Paractinoplanes abujensis: one gene and its partner. Each later gene encodes a partner of the first gene's protein in a complex. Links are inferred from orthologs where the notes say so. Each region holds a gene or a part of one and is shown in the gene's direction. Other genes may lie near its edges. The genes, in order: pcrA and uvrB.

What was found.
Region 2: the proteins of pcrA (region 1) and uvrB are in contact, whole or in part, in a crystal structure (PDB 7EGT), measured with the Thermus thermophilus proteins. The link is inferred for Paractinoplanes abujensis from one-to-one orthologs. Residues at the interface, in WP_096412145.1 of Thermus thermophilus: His654, Arg656, Phe657, Gln666, Asp668, Glu669, Lys680, Arg681, Leu682, Ser683, Lys685, Tyr686, Ala687; in WP_096411307.1 of Thermus thermophilus: Glu23, Leu25, Arg26, Asp27, Gly28, Glu29, Arg30, Phe31, Arg55, Glu326, Asp327, Phe328, Glu379, Ser382, Gln383, His398, Gly400, Arg401.

What each region holds. Positions count from the first base shown.
Region 1 is NZ_JACHMF010000001.1:5,917,008-5,922,822, reverse strand. Bases 1,388-4,486 are described here. They hold pcrA (DNA helicase PcrA), read left to right. Parts: upstream 1,388-1,779; coding sequence 1,780-4,194; downstream 4,195-4,486. Other genes in these bases: BKA14_RS26960 (M23 family metallopeptidase), read right to left, coding at 4,191-4,486; BKA14_RS26970 (bifunctional metallophosphatase/5'-nucleotidase), read right to left, coding at 1,388-1,644. Outside these bases: more of BKA14_RS26970, read right to left, coding at 1-1,387; more of BKA14_RS26960, read right to left, coding at 4,487-4,946; BKA14_RS26955 (M23 family metallopeptidase), read right to left, coding at 5,086-5,815. UniProt on the Escherichia coli protein: A helicase with DNA-dependent ATPase activity. Unwinds DNA duplexes with 3'-5' polarity. Translocates on single-stranded DNA with 3'-5' polarity. Initiates unwinding more efficiently from a nicked substrate than double-stranded DNA.
Region 2 is NZ_JACHMF010000001.1:4,824,420-4,830,040, reverse strand. Bases 1,302-4,206 are described here. They hold uvrB (excinuclease ABC subunit UvrB), read left to right. Parts: upstream 1,302-1,647; coding sequence 1,648-3,765; downstream 3,766-4,206. Other genes in these bases: BKA14_RS21755 (GNAT family N-acetyltransferase), read left to right, coding at 3,802-4,206; coaE (dephospho-CoA kinase), read left to right, coding at 1,302-1,315. In the rest of the region: rpsA (30S ribosomal protein S1), read left to right, coding at 1-22; more of coaE, read left to right, coding at 131-1,301; more of BKA14_RS21755, read left to right, coding at 4,207-4,698; BKA14_RS21750 (VOC family protein), read left to right, coding at 4,746-5,474. UniProt on the Escherichia coli protein: The UvrABC repair system catalyzes the recognition and processing of DNA lesions. A damage recognition complex composed of 2 UvrA and 2 UvrB subunits scans DNA for abnormalities.

The sequences.
Region 1 (5,815 bases):
GTTCGAGACCTTCGAGCCGAGGGCGGCGGAGGCGCTCCAGGTGTAGGTGAAGCCGTTCGACACCTGCAGCATCTTGGTGGTGGTCTGCCCGTTGTGACCGGCGAACTGCTGTTCCAGCACGGCCTTGAGCTGCGCCCCGGTGAAGGTCTGGGTGACCACGAGGTTGTTGAACGGCTGGACCGTGAAGGCTTCCCCGTACGTGACCTCGCCGTTGGCCTCGCCCCCGGCGGACGCCTCGGCGTCGAAGTCGGCCCGGATGCCACCCGGGTTCATCAGCGCGATCTGGGCGCCGTCGCCTGTCGTCCGGGCCAGCTGGGCGTCCGCGATCACGTCGCCGAGCGGGCTCTCGCCGGCCGGGGTCGCCGTACGGGTGATGTCGGCGGTGATGCGTCCCACCACCCGGTTGGCGATGGGTGCCACCGCCGTACGGTACTTGTCGGCGATCTTCTTGGCGGCCGCGTCGACGGTGGCCGGGTTCTTGAGGTACACGCCGTTGGCGTCCTTCTGCCAGCCGCCGTTGCCGTCGGGCACGCCGTTCTCGACGATCACGTTCTTCGCGGTGATCTCGGAGAAGCGTCCCGTACGCCGGTCGACCGCGTAGTCGATGTCGGTGATCAGCTGGCCGTTGGTGCCGGCGCTGGTGACCACTGACTTGCCGTTCTTGTTGGGCAGGGTGCACGAGTAGAACCGGTGCGTGTGACCCGAGACGACCAGCCCGAACTCGGGGTTGAGCCCGGCCACGATCGGCACGATGGGTCCGCTGAAGCCGGTGCAGTCCGACACGCCCGGGGTCGGCGTGGCCGTGGCCTGCGAGCCGCCCTCGTGCACGAGCAGCACCTGGGCTTTCACGCCGAACAGCTTGAGCAGGTTGCCCCACTTGTTGGCTGTCGTGATCTCGTCGGTGAAGTGCACGTTCTTGATGCCGGCGGGGTTGACGATGCCGGCCGTGCCTTCCAGCGTCATGCCCACGAAGCCGACCGGCACGCCGTTGACCAGCTTGATGTCGATGGGCGGGAGAATCGGCAGCTTCGTCCGGTTGTCGATCGTGTTCGCCGCGAGGTACGTGAACTTGGCCCCGCCGAAGCCGTCGCCGTCCTGGCAGCCGTCGACCGGGTGGCACCCGCCGCGCTGCAGCCGGAGCAGCTCGTCGACGCCCTCGTCGAACTCGTGGTTGCCGACCGAGCTGACCTGCAGGCCGATCTGGTTCATGAGCTCGATCGTCGGCTCGTCGTGGAACGCGGCGCTGACCAGCGGGGTCGCGCCGATGAGGTCGCCCGCGCCGACGGTCAGCGTGGAGCGGCCCTCGGTCTTGGCCTGGGCCCGCAGCTGCTTGAGGTAGGTGGCCAGGTATTCGACACCGCCGGCGGGCGTCGACGTGCCGGACGCGTTGACGACCGCGCCGCTGCCGGCGGGCGGGTCGATCGCGCCGTGGAAGTCGTTGTAGCTCAGGAACTGGCCCTTGACGGTCGCGCCGGAGGGCAGCCCGTAGTTGACGCTGACGGACTGGAACTCGGGCGGCGGGGCCGCGGCGGCCGGGGTGTCCGCGGGACGGGTCAGCGGCAGCGCCGCGACGACGGCGAGCGCGAGCGCGGGCGCGGCGAGGTGACGCAGCGCGGCCCGGCCGCGGAAGCGGGGACGGTCCATGATGTTCGGTCTCCCGATCAATGTTGTGAAGTCAACTACGACAGAGTGGTGTATCGATGCGCGTGAGCGCTAGCGCCGCAGGGTCAACAAGGCGACGAATTCTTGTCGGGGGGTCGGCATAGACTTCACCCCGCGATGCGACCTTCTTCTGAGACCCACGACAACGCCCTGTTCGCTGTGCCGTCCACGCGGCCCGAGCAGACGGCGCCGCGCAGGCCGCGGCTCGACCCGGAAGCGCTGCTCACGGGGCTGAACGGCCCTCAGCGCGACGCCGTCACCCACGCCGGTTCGCCGCTGCTGATCGTGGCCGGCGCCGGCTCGGGCAAGACCCGTGTGCTCACGCATCGCATCGCCTACCTGCTCGCCGCGCGCGACGTGCATCCGGGCCAGATCATCGCGATCACGTTCACCAACAAGGCCGCCGGCGAGATGAAGGAGCGGGTGGCCCAGCTCGTCGGCCCCCGGGCCCGGCTCATGTGGGTGTCGACGTTCCACTCGGCGTGCGTGCGCATCCTGCGCGCCGAGCACGAGCACGCCGGTCTCAAGAGCAGCTTCTCGATCTACGACGCCGACGACTCGCGCCGCCTCATGACGCTGGTGATCCGCGAGCTCGACCTCGACCCGAAGCGGTATTCCGCGCGCGGCCTGGCCGCCCAGGTCTCCAACCTGAAGAACGAGCTGGTCGAGCCCGAGGAGTTCAAGGAGAAGGCCAAGGGTCCGGCCGAGCGGGCGGTCGCCGAGGCGTACGAGCTGTATCAGCGCCGCCTCCGGGAGGCGCACGCGCTCGACTTCGACGACATCATCATGACCACGGTCCACCTGTTCCAGTCGCATCCCCACGTCGCCGAGACCTATCGTCGCCGGTTCCGCCACGTGATGGTCGACGAATACCAGGACACCAACCACGCGCAGTACATGCTGGTCAAGGAGCTGGTCGGGACGCAGGGGGGCGACGTCGGGCCGGCCGAGCTGTGCGTGGTGGGCGACGCCGACCAGTCGATCTACGCGTTCCGTGGCGCCACGATCCGCAACATTCTCGAGTTCGAGCGCGACTATCCCGACGCCCGCACGATCCTGCTCGAGCAGAACTACCGCTCGACCCAGACGATCCTGTCGGCGGCCAACGCGGTGATCGACCGCAACACGTCGCGCAAGCCGAAGCGGCTCTGGAGCGACCAGGGCGCGGGCGAGCAGATCGTGGGTTACGTCGCCGACACCGAGCACGCCGAGGCCGACTGGGTGGCCCGCGAGATCGACCGGCTGACCGACCGGGGGGAGATCCGCCCGGGTGACGTGGCCGTCTTCTACCGCACCAATGCGCAGTCGCGGGTCTTCGAAGAGGTGTTCATCCGCGTCGGCCTGCCCTACAAGGTGGTCGGCGGCGTCCGGTTCTACGAGCGCAAGGAGGTCCGCGACGCGCTGGCCTACCTGCGCGCGGTGGTCAACGACGACGACACGGTGAGCATCCGCCGGGTGCTCAACACCCCCAAGCGCGGCATCGGCGACCGGGCCGAGGCGTGTGTCGAGGCACTCTCCAACCGCGACCGCATCTCGTTCGGTCAGGCCCTGCGGCACGCGAAGGACGCGCCCGGCATCGCCGCCCGTTCGGCCAACAGCATCGCCGATTTCGTGCAACTGCTCGACGACCTGCGCACGGCCGCCGCGACGTCACCGCCCGAAGAGGTGCTGGAGATGGTGCTGCAGCGTTCGGGCCTGCTCTCCGAGCTGGAGGAGAGCCTCGACCCGCAAGACCAGGGCCGCGTGGAAAACCTGCAGGAGCTGGTCAGCGTGGCCCGCGAGTACACCGAGCGCGTCGAGGCCCAGGCCGACGAGGACGAGGAGGCCCCGGCGGCCACCCTCGCCGGCTTCCTGGAGCAGGTCGCGCTGGTCGCCGACGCCGACCAGCTGCCCGACGACGACCCCGACCACCAGGGCGTGGTCACGCTGATGACGCTGCACACGGCCAAGGGCCTGGAGTTCCCGGTCGTCTTCCTGACCGGCCTGGAGGACGGCGTCTTCCCGCACACCCGCGCGCTCGGCGACAACAACGAGCTCGAGGAGGAGCGCCGCCTGGCCTACGTGGGCATCACCCGGGCCCGGCAGCGGCTCTACTTGTCCCGCGCGGTCACCCGCGGCGCGTGGGGCCAGCCGCAGTACAACCCGCCCTCACGCTTCACCGATGAGCTGCCGCCCGAGCTGATCCGCTGGGAGCGTACGGCCGGCAACTACACGTCCTGGTCGGGCACGGGTGGTGGCGTCGGCGGCCGCGGCGGGGGAGACCGTTATCGCGGCGGGGGCTTCTCCGGCGGCACGCCGAAGGCACAACAGCTCGCGAGCCGGCTCGGCATCGACGCCAGCAAGTTGTCGACGGCCAGCGAGCTGCCGCAGGCGCCCAAGGTGTCGGCGGGCGACCGGGTCAACCACCAGCGGTACGGCTTGGGCCGGGTGGTCACGGTCGAGGGGCAGGGCCCCGGCGCGCGGGCCCAGATCGACTTCGGCGACCAGGTGATGTGGCTGATCCTGCGGCACGCGCCGATCGAGAAGATCTAGGACAGCGAACAGCCGTCCAGGGTGACGCCGCGCTCGTGCAGCCAGCGCACCGGCTCGATCGGGTTCTTGTAGAAGCCGAGGTGCACCTCGAAGTGCAGGTGCGGCCCGGTGGAGTGACCGGTCGAGCCCTCGTCGCCGATCTGCTGGCCGGCCTCGACCCGCTGCCCCTCGTGCACGGCGATCGCCGACATGTGCCCGTAGTGGGTGAGGTAGCCGTGGCCGTGGTCGATGAGCACGGCGTTGCCGTAGCCCTGGGCTGCGCCCGCGCGCACCACGACACCCGCTCCGGCGGCGAGGATCGGCGAGCCGTCCGGTCCGGCGATGTCGACGCCCGCGTGCAGCCGGCCCCAGCGCGGACCGAAGCACGACGTGACGCGGCCCGCCGGGTTGGGGTTGACCCAGGCCGGGACGACGACGGGCGCCTTGGTCACGACGACGCGCGGCTTGAGCTTGCGGCGGACGCCGGCGGCCTCGCCCTCGGCCGGCGGCTTCCACGGCCCGGTGTCGACGACCGGGTCGGCGACCGTGAGCGACTCTCCGGGCGCGACGCCGGCCACCGGTACGGCCTGTTTGTCGGCGGCGGCTGCGGCGGTGCCACCGGCGATCCCGGTGGCCAGCGCGGCGCCGAGGGCGGCGGTCAGCAGCGTGGCCCGGCCCCGGTCACCGGTGAGGAAGGCGAGGGGCGCCCGGTGGCGGCGGACCTGGGCCCGGCGGTGACGACCGGCGGCACGGGTCTCGTCTTGAAGCGCCACGCGGCACGACCTCCCAGGCAGATATGAGCACCGACATGTGCTTGTCGGCCTGCCTGCAGGATTCGTGAAGAGGAGCCGCCCGGTTCAACCGAGTTGCAACCGCAGAGGTTTGCCGGCCCGTAGGTGGGTACTCCGAGGGTCAGGAGGCGGCGGCCACGCCGGCGAACACCGACTCGACCCGCAGCTTGATGTCGACGCCGCGATCGCGCAGGAACGGGATCGGGTCGGTCGGGGTGCCGTTGACGTGGATCTCGAGGTGCAGGTGCGTGCCGTACGAGGCGCCCGTGTTGCCGACCAGGCCGATCACCTGACCCGCCTTGACCTCGTCGCCCGCCTTGACGAGCAGGCGGCGCGAGTGGGCGTAGATGACCTCGTTGCCCTCGGTGTCCTGGATCGTGATCTGGTAGCCGTAGCCACCGTAGTAACCGGCCTTGGTGACCTTGCCCGCGTGGATCGCCTTGTAAGGCATGCCCTCGGGACCGGCCAGGTCGATGCCGGCGTGCAGCTTGCCCCAGCGAACCCCGTAGGCCGAGGTGAACTGGAAGTCGTCCATCGGGAGCAGCCAGACGTCGGCCGTGGCCTCGTCGGCGCTCACCTTCTGCTTGGTGGCCGAGTCGCGGTTGTTGCTGCGGGAGGCGGCCGAGTCGTCGGCGGCGCGGTCGGCGATGGCCTCGTCGACGGACTGGACGGCGCCGTGGGCCTGCAGGGCCTGCGGGTCGACGTTCTTCTGGTCGGGGAAGTTGGACGCCGCGCCGATCGCGACGACACCGGCACCGGCGAACGCCGCGGTGACTGCGACGGCGTAGCGGCTGCGCGGAGGGGTGGGAACGCGACGACGACCCCGATAGCGATCGGGCTCAGACGACAAG
Region 2 (5,621 bases), 1.1 Mb from region 1 along the record:
GCTCGCCGGCGGCAAGAGCTGACCCCAGCTCCGGTCTCCTGAAGGCCGTCCCGACTTCGGTCGGGGCGGCCTTCGCCGTTCCCCGGATCCCAGGCGTGCTTTCGGTCGCCCTGACCGGGATACTGGGCGGGTGTTGCGAGTGGGGCTGACCGGTGGCATCGGGGCGGGCAAGAGTGCGGTGGCGCGGCGGCTGGCGCAGCGCGGTGCGGTGATCATCGATGCCGACGTGCTGTCCCGTGAGGTGGTGGCCCGGGGCACCGAGGGGCTGACCGAGATCGTGGCGGCCTTCGGTCCGGGCGTCGTCACAGCGGAGGGCGATCTCGACCGTCCGGCACTGGCGGCCGAGGTCTTCGGCGACGACGCGGCCCGCCGCACCCTCGAAAAGATCATTCACCCCCGCGTACGGGCTCGGACCGCTGCGCTGATCCGCGAGGCGCCCGCCGAGGCGATCGTCGTCAACGACGTGCCGCTGCTCGTCGAGACCGGGCTGGCCCCCTCCTACCACCTGGTCGTCGTGGTCGAGGCCGACCGTGACCAGCGCATCCGGCGGCTCGTGAAAACCCGCGGCATGACCGCCGAGCAGGCCGAGGCCCGCATCGCCGCGCAGGCCGCCGACACCGACCGCCGCCGCGCCGCCGACGTGGTGCTGACCAACGACGGCACCCTCGACGACCTGCACGCCCGCGTCGACAAGCTGTACAAACTGCGCCTGAAGCCGTACGAGGAAAATCTGCGCACCGGCTGCTCGGCCCGCGCCGACCGCCGCCTGCACATCGCCGAGGCCGACCCGACGTGGCCCGACCAGGCGGCCCGGCTGATCGCGCGGATCGAGCACGCGCTGCCCGCCGGCAACAAGGTCTCGCACATCGGCTCGACCGCCGTGCCCGGGCTGCCCGCCAAGGACATCATCGACCTCATGCTGGCCGTCCGGACCCTCGACGAGGCCGACGCGCTGGCCGACCCGCTGGGTGCGGCGGGCTTCCCGCGCCGGTCGGGGGAGTGGTACGACAACGCGCGTGGCCTGCCCGGCCAGACGTGGCCCAAGCGCCTGCACGGCGGGGCCGACCCCGGCCGTACGGTCAACCTGCACGTCCGGGTGACCGGTTCCCCCGGGTGGCGGTTCGCCCTGCTGATGCGCGACCACCTGCGGGCCGTGCCCGAGGCCCGCGACGGCTACGCGGCGGCCAAGGAACGCTGGGCGGCGGAACATCAGGACCGCTACACGTACGGCGACGCGAAGGAACCCTGGTTCGACGAGGAGGCCGTGGCCGCCGACGACTGGGCCGAGGCCACCGGATGGCAGCCGAGCCCCTGAGATTCCCCCGTACGCGATGACGCGTACGGAATGCTGGTTTTGATCGTGGGGTTGAAAGAAGGGCGCTCGCGGCGGCCGGTCAGCGCACAGCGCGACCACCAGCGGGTGCGCTCGCCGTGAGCCGGGGCGCAACAACCACGGGCCGGCCGAGGGGACCGTTTGATGATCCCGCTCGATGCCGGGCGGCCGCCGCGAGCGGCCTACCCGAACAGGTTAGGCGGGCCACGCAACGCCTAACAATGCCGCCGGACGGGGCCGAATGTGCACCCACCGCACGCGTGCTCCACGGCGGCGGCCGAAACTTGTCAGACCCTCGACGTACGGTGGTTTCCATGGCGCTCGACATCCCACGACTCGACGGCCGCTTCGAGGTCGTCAGCGAATTCCAGCCTGCCGGTGACCAGCCGGCGGCCATCGCCGAGCTCGACCGGCGGGTCCGGAGCGGCGATCGCCACACGGTGCTGCTCGGCGCGACCGGCACGGGCAAGAGCGCGACGACCGCGTGGCTGATCGAGAAGCTGCAGCGGCCCGCGCTCGTGCTCGCGCCCAACAAGACGCTGTGCGCTCAGCTCGCCAAAGAGTTCCGCGAGCTGCTGCCCAACAACGCCGTCGAATACTTCGTCAGCTACTACGACTACTACCAGCCCGAGGCTTACATCGCCCAGACCGACACCTACATCGAGAAGGACTCGTCGGTCAACGAAGAGGTCGAGCGCCTGCGCCACTCGGCCACGATGTCGCTGCTGACCCGGCGCGACACGATCGTGGTGGCCACGGTGAGCGCGATCTACGGCCTGGGCACCCCGCAGGAATACCTGGATCGTTCCGTCGCGGTCAAGGTGGGCGACGAGATCGACCGTGACCAGGTGCTGCGCCGTCTGGTCGACATTCAGTACTCGCGCAACGACATGGCCTTCCAGCGGGGCACGTTCCGGGTCCGCGGCGACACGCTCGAGATCATCCCGGCCTACGAGGAGCTCGCGGTCCGCATCGAGCTGTTCGGCGACGAGATCGAGAAGCTGTATTACCTGCACCCGCTGACCGGCGAGATCGTCCGCGAGGTCGACCAGCTGGTCATCTTCCCGGCCTCGCACTACGTGGCCGGCCCCGAGCGGATGGAGCGGGCGATCCGCCAGATCGAGGCCGAGCTCGAGGAGCGGCTGGCCGAGTTCGAGCGGCAGGGCAAGCTGCTCGAGGCGCAGCGCCTGCGCATGCGCACGCAGTACGACGTCGAGATGATGCGGCAGGTCGGCTTCTGCAACGGCATCGAGAACTATTCGATGCACATGGACGGCCGCTCACCCGGCGAGCCGTCGTTCACCCTGCTCGACTACTTCCCCGACGACTACATCACGGTCATCGACGAGTCCCACGTGACGATCCCGCAGATCGGCGGCATGTACGAGGGTGACGCGTCCCGCAAGCGCATCCTCATCGAGCACGGCTTCCGGCTGCCCAGCGCGGCCGACAACCGTCCGCTGCGGTTCGACGAGTTCCTCGAGCGGGTCGGCCAGATGGTGTTCCTGTCGGCCACACCCGGCCCGTGGGAGATGCAGCAGGCCCAGGGCGAGTTCGTCGAGCAGGTGATCCGCCCGACCGGCCTGATCGACCCGCAGGTGGTCGTGAAGCCGACCAAGGGCCAGATCGACGACCTCATGCACGAGATCAAGCTGCGCACCGAACGCGACGAGCGGGTGCTGGTCACGACGCTGACCAAGAAGATGGCCGAGGACCTCACGGACTATCTGCTCGAGAACGGCATCCGCGTGCGCTACCTGCACTCCGAGGTGGACACGCTGCGCCGCGTCGAGCTGCTCAAGGAGTTGCGCAAGGGCGACTACGACGTGCTCGTCGGCATCAACCTGCTGCGCGAAGGTCTCGACCTGCCCGAGGTGTCGCTGGTTGCGATCCTCGACGCCGACAAGGAGGGCTTCCTGCGCTCCGGCCGGTCGCTGATCCAGACCATCGGCCGCGCCGCCCGAAACGTCTCGGGCGAGGTCCACATGTATGCCGACAAGATGACCCCGTCGATGCGCGACGCGATCGAGGAGACCAACCGGCGCCGCGACAAGCAGATCGCGCACAACAAGGCCAACGGCATCACCCCGCAGGCGCTGCGCAAGCGGATCCACGACATCCTCGACGACATCTACCGCGAGGCGGAGGACACCGACGCGGCAGTCAACCCGATGGTCGGCGGCGGCGGCCGGCAGATCTCGCGCGGCAAGGCGCCGGTGCCCGAGACCAGGTCGAAGGGCCGCGCCGCGGCCGGGGCCACGGCCGCCAAGGGCATGGCCCGCACGGAGCTGGCGCAGCTCATCCAGGATCTCAACGAGCAGATGCTGGGGGCGGCGCGCGAGCTGCAGTTCGAGCTGGCGGCCCGGATCCGGGACGAGATGAGTGAGCTCAAGAAGGAGCTGCGGGGCATGGACGCTGCGGGGGTGAAATAGTTCGAGCCGTCCGGCCGCCCTGGCTAATGTGGCCGGATGACTGCGACCGGCGACACCACGTGGATCGAGCTGACCGGCCTGCCCGCGGAGCTGCTCGCCCTGGCCGAGCGGTGCTACGCGGCCGACGGCGGGATGCCGCTGGCGACCGACCCGGCTTTCCTCGGGCGGCGCTGGGCCCAGGGCTTCGGGCTGGCCGCCGAGGACGGTTCGCTGCTCGCCGCCGGGGCGGTCCGGTCCGGGCCGTTCTTCACCGGTCTTGTCGACCCTGACGCACGAGGGCGCGGGCTTGGCGCCGAGGTGCTCGATCGCGGGCTGGCGCTCGCGGCCTCGGCGGGCTCCGTGGGCCCGGCGGCCTCGACCGGTGATCGGGTCGTGACCGTGGAGTCGGAGACGATGACCGACGACGCGGCGGAGCTGTTCGAGTCGCGGGGCCTGCGGCAGACCTTCGCCGAGGACGTCATGCGCATCGACGACCTCGACCTGCCCCCGGCCGAGTGGCCCAGCGGGGCGACCGTCACGGCCTGGGACGGGCCCGCGATCGCCCGGCGCTTCCACACGACGTATGACGCGTCGTTCCGCGACCGGCCCGGCTTCCCCGGCGACCCGGCCGAGGAGTGGATCGCCGAGAACGAGGAGGACGAGGACTTCCTGCCCGGCTGCTCCCTGCTGGTGACGCTGCCCGGCCTGGGCGACGCCGGGTTCGTGGTGGCCGCCCGGGGCTGGATCGTGCAGGCCGGCGTGGTGCCGTTCGCCAGGCGCCGGGGTCTCGGGGCGGCCCTGATCACCGAGGCGCTGACCCGCATGCGCTCCGCCGGTGAGGCCGACCACGCCTGGCTGACCGTCAACATCAACAACCCGGGGGCGGCGGCGCTCTACCGCCGGCTGGGTTTCGTGGAGCGAGGGCTGCGGGCCCGGTACCAGCGACCCGTCTGATCGGCTGTTCCCGGCATCAGACGCGCCCGGCCGGGTACGCGACGGGCATGATTCGCTGGGTGGACGCCTTCCTCGACCGGCCCTCCGAAAAGCTCGACGACGCCGTCACGTTCTGGGCGACGATCACCGGGTCCACTCCCGCGCCGCAGAAGCATCCCGGGTTCGTACGGCTGCGGACAGCGGCCGGCGACGACTGGCTCGAACTCCAAGGCGTCCGCGAAGGTCCCGGCGGTCACCACCCCGACATCTGGGTCGACGACCGCGCCGGTTTCAACGGCCGGGCCCTGACGGCGGGCGGGACCGTCCTGGCCGACCACGGCGACTGGCAGACGCTCCGTTCCCCGGCCGGCCTGCGCTTCTGCACGGCGACGTGGCGTGACCAGCATGTGCGGCCGCGACCGTACGGCGGGCCGGGTGGCGTGACGCTGCGCCCCCACCAGCTCTGCTTCGACCTGGCGCCGGCCGAGTACGACCGCGAGGTGCACTTCTGGCGGACACTGACCGGCTGGGAACTGGACGAAGGTGAGCAGGCCGACGAGTTCGTACGCCTGCAGCCACAGCCCCCGGTCCCGATCCGCTTCCTGTTCCAGCGGCTCGACTCGGACCGGCCGGCCTCGATCCACCTGGACGTCTCGTGCTCCGACATCCCGGCCGCCCGCACCTGGCACGAGTCCCTGGGCGCCACGTTAGTGGGGGAGTGGCCGCACTGGTCCACGTTCCGCGACCCCGCAGGCGGCGTGTACTGCTTGACCAGCGGCGACCCCGCCACCGACTGAGCCGGGCCGCGCCTCCGACTGAGCTGCCTCACCCGGACTGAGCGGGTGCCCGCCGCCCGCCGCCTGAGCCGGCGCCCGCCGCCCACCGCCCACCGTCCGAGCGGGCACCGCCACCGACGTAGCCGGCGCCCACCGCCCGAGTTCGCG